Linked DNA regions of Parazoarcus communis. The protein of the gene in region 1 binds, or shares a complex with, the protein of each later gene. Links are inferred from orthologs where the notes say so. Each region holds a gene or a part of one and is shown on either strand. Other genes may lie near its edges.

Region 1 (3,314 bases):
CCGAGGGCAAGGCCAAGTTTGCCAAGACCGCACCCGATGGCTGGGTGGCGATGGTCCAGCATTACTTCGTCAGCGCCTGGTTGCCTGAGGTCGGTGTCGAGCGTGAGTTCTTCGCCCGCAAGGTTGCCAATGGCCTGTACTCGGCCGGCGTGATCCTGCCGGTCGATGCGATTGCACCGGATGCGAGCGGTACGGCGGAGTCCCGCCTGTATGTCGGCCCCCAGGAGCAGGACAAGCTGCAGGACATCGCCCCCGGACTCGATCTGGTGGTCGACTATGGCTGGCTGACCGTGATTGCTGCCCCGCTGTTCTGGGTGCTGTCGTGGCTGCATGACATGCTCGGCAACTGGGGCTGGGCCATCATTCTGGTGACGGTCATGCTGAAGTTGCTGTTCTTCCCGCTGTCCGCAGCCAGCTACAAGTCGATGGCGAAGATGCGCGTTCTCGGCCCCCGCATGCAGCGCATGAAAGAGCTGTACGGCGACGACAAGGCCAAGATGCAGCAGGAGATGATGAATCTCTATCGCACCGAAAAGATCAACCCGCTCGGCGGTTGCCTGCCGATTCTGGTTCAGATCCCGGTGTTCATCGCGCTGTACTGGGTGCTGCTCGGTAGCGTGGAGATGCGTCAGGCGCCCTGGCTGGGCTGGATTCAGGATCTGTCCGCCAAGGACCCGTACTTCATCCTGCCGGTCATCATGGGTGCTTCCATGCTGATCCAGATGAAGCTCAACCCGACGCCGCCGGATCCGCTGCAGGCCAAGGTCATGATGGCAATGCCGATCGTGTTCACCTTCATGTTCCTGTGGTTCCCGTCCGGTCTGGTGCTGTACTGGGTTGTGAACAACATCCTGTCGATTGCACAGCAATGGCAGATTACGCGGATGATCGAGAGTGCCAAGGCCGGCAGCAAGCCCGCCTGACACCATCGCCGCGATTGCAACGGCGCCGGGCCGAGGAGGTGTCGGCGTCGTTCGCGTTTCCGGGGCGGGACTTGCGCCATTTGCGCGCGAACTGACCGGACGCGATCCCCAGCCCCGGCTTGCGGCTTTTAGCCGCTTTCTTGGGGCGAAGGGCGAGCCCATCGACGAAGGGCTCTTGATTTACTTCCGTGCGCCCGCGTCGTTTACCGGCGAGGACGTGATCGAACTGCAGGGCCATGGTGGACCGGTCGTGATGCAGATGTTGCTCGATCGCTGCCTTGCACTGGGCGCGCGACTGGCCGAGCCCGGTGAGTTCACCCGGCGTGCCTTTCTCAACGGCAAGCTCGATCTGGCCCAGGCCGAAAGCGTGGCAGACCTGATCGAGGCTTCTACCGCCGCCGCCGCGCAGTCGGCCGTTCGTTCTCTGTCCGGCCGCTTCTCGCAGGAAATCCATCTTATCAAGGACGCGTTGATCGACTTGCGCATGCTCGTCGAGGCGACGCTGGACTTTCCCGAAGAGGAAATCGACTTCCTCGAAAAGGCCAGGGCCCTGCCGCGTCTGGCCTCGATTCGCGAACAGCTCGAAGGTGTGCTTGACCGTGCACGTCAGGGGGCGCTGCTGCGCAGTGGCCTCAACGTGGTTTTGGCGGGCGCGCCGAACGTCGGCAAGTCGAGCCTGCTCAATCAGCTCGCGGGCGAGGATCGTGCGATTGTCACCGAGGTGGCCGGCACCACCCGCGACGCCTTGCGCGAAACCATACAGGTCGAGGGCATTCCGCTGCACATCATCGATACGGCGGGCTTGCGTGATACCAGTGACGTGGTGGAGCGCATCGGCATCGAGCGCACCCGGCGCGAACTCGAGCGTGCCGATGTGGTGCTGCGCCTCGTCGACGCCGGTCGGCCGGGCGAAACGGAGGGCGGCACGGATATCGATTTGGATCTTCTTCCTGGCGTCGAATGCATCACCGTGATCAACAAGATCGACTTGTGCGATCTTGCCCCGGAACGGACTGAGCACGACGGTCGAGTCGAACTGCGCGTTTCGGCACGGGATGGCCTGGGGATCGATCTGTTGCGCAAGGAGCTTCTGCGGGTGGCGGGGTGGCATGCACATGGCGAAGACGTGATTCTTGCGCGCGAACGTCATCTGCTGGCGTTGCGAGCGGCGCTTGGGCATGTGCGCCTGGCGGCTGATCAGCTTTCAGCGCTTGAGCTTTTTGCCGAAGAGTTGCGACTCGCCGGAGAGCGACTTGGCGAGATTACGGGAGAGTTCTCGGCTGACGATCTCCTGGGGGTGATCTTTTCGAGGTTCTGCATCGGAAAGTGACCGCCGTGCATTCATGATGCGCATGGCATCATGTGCTGCGGCATGCTGCGCATTTCCCGCTTTCCGGCTTCGGCCGCGGTATGCGCGGTGTTCGCCTCCTTCGTTCCTTTTTTCCGATTGGTGATCCATGACCCGACCCGATCCGTTCCTGCGGCCACTGCGTCATGTCGACGATGCGAATCTGGTCGTCGCTGACGTCGAGGCGCTGCTTGCACAAGCGGGCCTGAGTTTTCGGCAGGCACCACCGGTGCCGACAACGTGTTGCGGACGAGGCTGTAACGGCTGCGTGTGGGAAGGCTACTTTTTCGCTTTGCGTTACTGGCGAGAGCAGGCGGCGGAAGTGCTGGCGAGCGCCGCTGCCCGGACTGCTGTCGCGCGTGTGCGACCGGAGACTGAATGATGAACTGGAGTCCGGACCGATATCTCGGTTTTCACGATTTGCGTTTGCGTCCGGCACTCGACCTCATGGGGCGAATCTCCATGACGCCGCCTCGCACCATCGTCGATCTTGGCTGTGGTCCCGGGAATGTGTCTGCGCTGCTGTTGCAGCGCTGGCCCGATGCGGATCTGACAGGAGTTGATCAGTCGACCGAAATGCTGGAGCGCGCTCGCGCGGAGATCCCGCGTGCGCAATGGGTCGAGGCAGATATTTCATGCTGGTATCCGGATGTACCGGTCGACCTGCTGTTTTCAAACGCGGCCTTGCATTGGGTCGGAGATCACCCGGCCCTGTTTGCGCGACTGGCGGCGATGCTTGGGGCTGAGGGCGTTCTTGCGGTGCAGATGCCGGCAAACTTCTCGGCGCCATCACACCGCTTGATCCGGGAGCTTGCGGCCAGCTCCGAATGGGCGGGCGTGTTTGAAGGGGTGCGAATGGGCGAGGTGCTTGAACCCGACGCATATCAGTCGCTGCTTTCGGCGCACTTCGGTGAAGTCGATCTGTGGGAGACAAGCTATTACCAGCGACTTTCCGGAGAGCATGCCGTTTTCGAATGGCTGGCGGGCAGTACGCTGGTTCCGTACTTTGATCGCCTCAGTGAGGCGCAAACGAGAGCGTTTGT
Region 2 (3,185 bases), 240 kb from region 1 along the record:
TGTCCTGTACGGCAGCAAGGCGCTTGAGGTGGCCGAAGAACGCCTCGGCACCAGTTCATTTCTCGGCCTTGCGCGCGAACTGATCCTGAGTCATCACGAGCGCTGGGATGGCACGGGCTACCCTCACGGTTTGCAGGGTGAGCAGATACCCTTGCCGGGGCGCTTGATGGCGGTGGCCGATGTCTACGATGCATTGATCAGCCGACGGGTGTACAAGCCTGCTTTTCCCCATGATCGTGCTGCCGAGATCATCAGGGACGGTCGGGGTGGGCATTTCGATCCCGCAATCGTGGATGCTTTTCTTGCCGTGGAAGACGAGTTCAAGCGCATTGCCAATGAGTTTTCCGACGACACATCAAGTCCGGACTGAGCACGCGACAGCCTGGCACGAAGTTGCGGAACCCATCTCGCTGCGAAGTATAAAACCATGTTTAAAAATGGTTATTTCGTGGAACATGGAACGCAGGTGCTAGGTTTTTGCGGTTCGAAAGCGTAGAATCTCGCCCCTTCCCAAAAGGTTTACTGCGCGGAGCGCGCCATGCTCTATCCCACCCGTTTCGATGTCATCGTGGTCGGCGGCGGTCACGCCGGGACCGAGGCTGCCCTGGCGGCAGCGCGCATGGGCGCGCAGACGCTGCTCCTCACCCACAACATCGAGACTCTGGGGGCGATGAGCTGCAACCCGTCGATCGGCGGCATCGGCAAGGGCCATCTGGTCAAGGAAGTCGATGCGCTCGGCGGTGCGATGGCGCAGGCTACCGACGAGGGCGGTATCCAGTTCCGCATCCTCAATGCCTCCAAGGGGCCGGCGGTGCGCGCGACCCGCGCCCAGGCCGACCGTGTGCTGTACAAGGCGGCGATCCGCAAGCGGCTGGAAAACCAGCCCAACCTGATGCTGTTCCAGCAGGCGGTGGATGACCTCACCGTGATCGGCGACCGCGTCACCGGCGTCGTCACCCAGATCGGCCTGCGTTTCGAGGCACCCACCGTGGTGCTGACCGCGGGCACCTTCCTCAATGGCCTGATCCACGTCGGCATGCAGCACTATTCGGCCGGCCGTGCGGGCGACCCTCCCGCCGTATCGCTGGGCCAGCGCCTCAAGGAGCTCGCGCTGCCGCAGGGCCGCCTCAAGACCGGCACGCCGCCGCGGCTCGATGCCCGCAGCATCGATTTCTCGGTGATGAGCGAGCAGCCCGGCGACAACCCTGAGCCGGTGTTCAGTTTCCTCGGCTCGGTCAGCCAGCATCCGGCACAGCTGCCGTGCTGGATGACCAGCACCAACGCCCGCACCCACGACATCATCCGCGCCAACCTCGACCGCTCGCCGATGTATTCCGGCGTGATCGAGGGCGTGGGGCCGCGCTACTGCCCGTCGATCGAAGACAAGATCCACCGCTTCGCCGACAAGGACAGCCACAACATCTTCCTCGAGCCGGAAGGGCTGACGACGCACGAGATCTACCCCAACGGGATTTCGACCTCGCTGCCTTTCGACGTGCAGCTCGACATCGTGCGCAGCATCCGCGGGCTGGAGAATGCAAACATCCTGCGTCCGGGCTATGCGATCGAATATGACTACTTCGATCCGCGCAACCTCAAGAGCAGTCTCGAGACCAAGTCCATCGGCGGGCTGTTCTTCGCCGGTCAGATCAACGGCACCACCGGCTACGAAGAAGCCGCGGCGCAGGGCTTGCTGGCCGGTGCCAATGCGGCGCTGCAGGTGCAGGGGCGCGAGCCCTGGTGTCCGCGCCGCGACGAGGCCTACCTCGGCGTGCTGGTCGACGATCTCATCACGCGGGGTGTGGCCGAGCCGTACCGGATGTTCACCTCGCGTGCCGAGTACCGCCTGAAGCTGCGCGAAGACAACGCCGATCTGCGCCTCACCGAGCAGGGCCGCGAGCTCGGCCTGGTAGACGACGTGCGCTGGGCGGCCTTCTGCACCAAGCGCGAGGCGATCGAACGCGAATCCGCCCGCCTCAAGTCGAGCTGGGCGCGCCCGGATGCGATTCCGGCTGAAGACCAGATCCGCGTGTTCGGCAAGCCGCTCGAGCGCGAGTACCGCTACTTCGAACTGCTGCGCCGGCCTGAAACCAGCTATGCAGCCCTGATGAGCCTGCCGGGCGCGCCGGAGCAGCCGGAAGCCGATCTGCAGGTGGTTGAGCAGCTGGAAATTGCGGCCAAGTACCAGGGTTATATCGACCGTCAGGACGACGAGGTGGCGCGTCAGCTGCAGGCCGAGTCCACTCTGCTGCCGCCCAATCTCGACTATGCCGAGGTGCGGGGGCTGTCGAAGGAAGTGCAGCAGAAGCTCAACCTCAACAAACCTGAAACCATCGGCCAGGCCGGGCGCATTCAGGGCATCACGCCGGCGGCGATTTCACTGCTGCTGGTGTGGCTCAAGCGCCGCGATCTGGCTGCACGTGCCGACGACGGACGGAAGCTGGCATGAGCGGTGCACTTGCTTCCCACGCCCGCGAACTGAACGAGGGCATCGCGGCGCTCGGCCTTGTGCTGCCGCAGGAAACCGTCGATCGCCTGCTTGCGTTCGGCGAACTGCTGCTGAAATGGAACAGGGTCTACAACCTCACCGCGCTGCGCGATCCGCGTGAAGTCATTACGCATCACCTGCTCGATTCACTCACCGTGCTGCCGTGGGTGGGCGATCTGGGCAAGCTCGCCGACATCGGTTCGGGCGGCGGGCTGCCCGGCATTCCGCTCGCCATCGTGCGCAGCGGGCTGGTGGTGAGCTCGGTGGAAACGGTCAACAAGAAGGCAACGTTCCAGCAACAGGCCAAGATCGAGCTGAAACTGGGCAACTTCAACGTGATCAACGCCCGCGTCGAGCAGGTACAACCCGATCGCCTGCCGGGTGGCGCGGCTGACGGCGTCATTTCGCGCGCCTTCTCCAGCCTGGCCGATTTCGTCAATCTGGCGGGTCATCTGGTGGCCGAGGGGGGTGCGCTGTATGCGATGAAGGGCGTGCATCCGGCCGATGAGCTTGCGGTGTTGCCAGCCGGATGGGCGCTGAGCGAGGTGCATCCGCTCACGGTGCCGGGGCTGGATGCCGAGCGCCACCTGCTGATCATTCGCCGTATTCCTGCAGGAAATGCTGCTTAAATTACGCCCGGCGCGCGTGCTGCGCTGCCGCATTGAACTACACTTGAGGACGCGCACACCGTGTGCGC

Evidence for each region.
Region 2: the proteins of mnmE (region 1) and mnmG are in contact, whole or in part, in a solved structure (PDB 9HIP), measured with the Escherichia coli proteins. The link is inferred for Parazoarcus communis from one-to-one orthologs.

Annotation. Positions count from the first base shown.
Region 1 is NZ_CP022188.1:1,181,533-1,184,846, reverse strand. The notes cover bases 75-3,073. They hold mnmE (tRNA uridine-5-carboxymethylaminomethyl(34) synthesis GTPase MnmE), read left to right. Parts: upstream 75-894; coding sequence 895-2,253; downstream 2,254-3,073. Other genes in these bases: CEW87_RS05430 (methyltransferase domain-containing protein), read left to right, coding at 2,782-3,073; CEW87_RS05435 (oxidoreductase-like domain-containing protein), read left to right, coding at 2,381-2,653; yidC (membrane protein insertase YidC), read left to right, coding at 75-923. Also shown: more of yidC, read left to right, coding at 1-74; more of CEW87_RS05430, read left to right, coding at 3,074-3,314. UniProt on the Escherichia coli protein: Exhibits a very high intrinsic GTPase hydrolysis rate. Involved in the addition of a carboxymethylaminomethyl (cmnm) group at the wobble position (U34) of certain tRNAs, forming tRNA-cmnm(5)s(2)U34.
Region 2 is NZ_CP022188.1:1,426,296-1,429,480, forward strand. Bases 124-2,993 are described here. They hold mnmG (tRNA uridine-5-carboxymethylaminomethyl(34) synthesis enzyme MnmG), read left to right. Parts: upstream 124-538; coding sequence 539-2,449; downstream 2,450-2,993. Other genes in these bases: CEW87_RS06445 (HD-GYP domain-containing protein), read left to right, coding at 124-370; rsmG (16S rRNA (guanine(527)-N(7))-methyltransferase RsmG), read left to right, coding at 2,446-2,993. Outside these bases: more of CEW87_RS06445, read left to right, coding at 1-123; more of rsmG, read left to right, coding at 2,994-3,117. UniProt on the Escherichia coli protein: NAD-binding protein involved in the addition of a carboxymethylaminomethyl (cmnm) group at the wobble position (U34) of certain tRNAs, forming tRNA-cmnm(5)s(2)U34.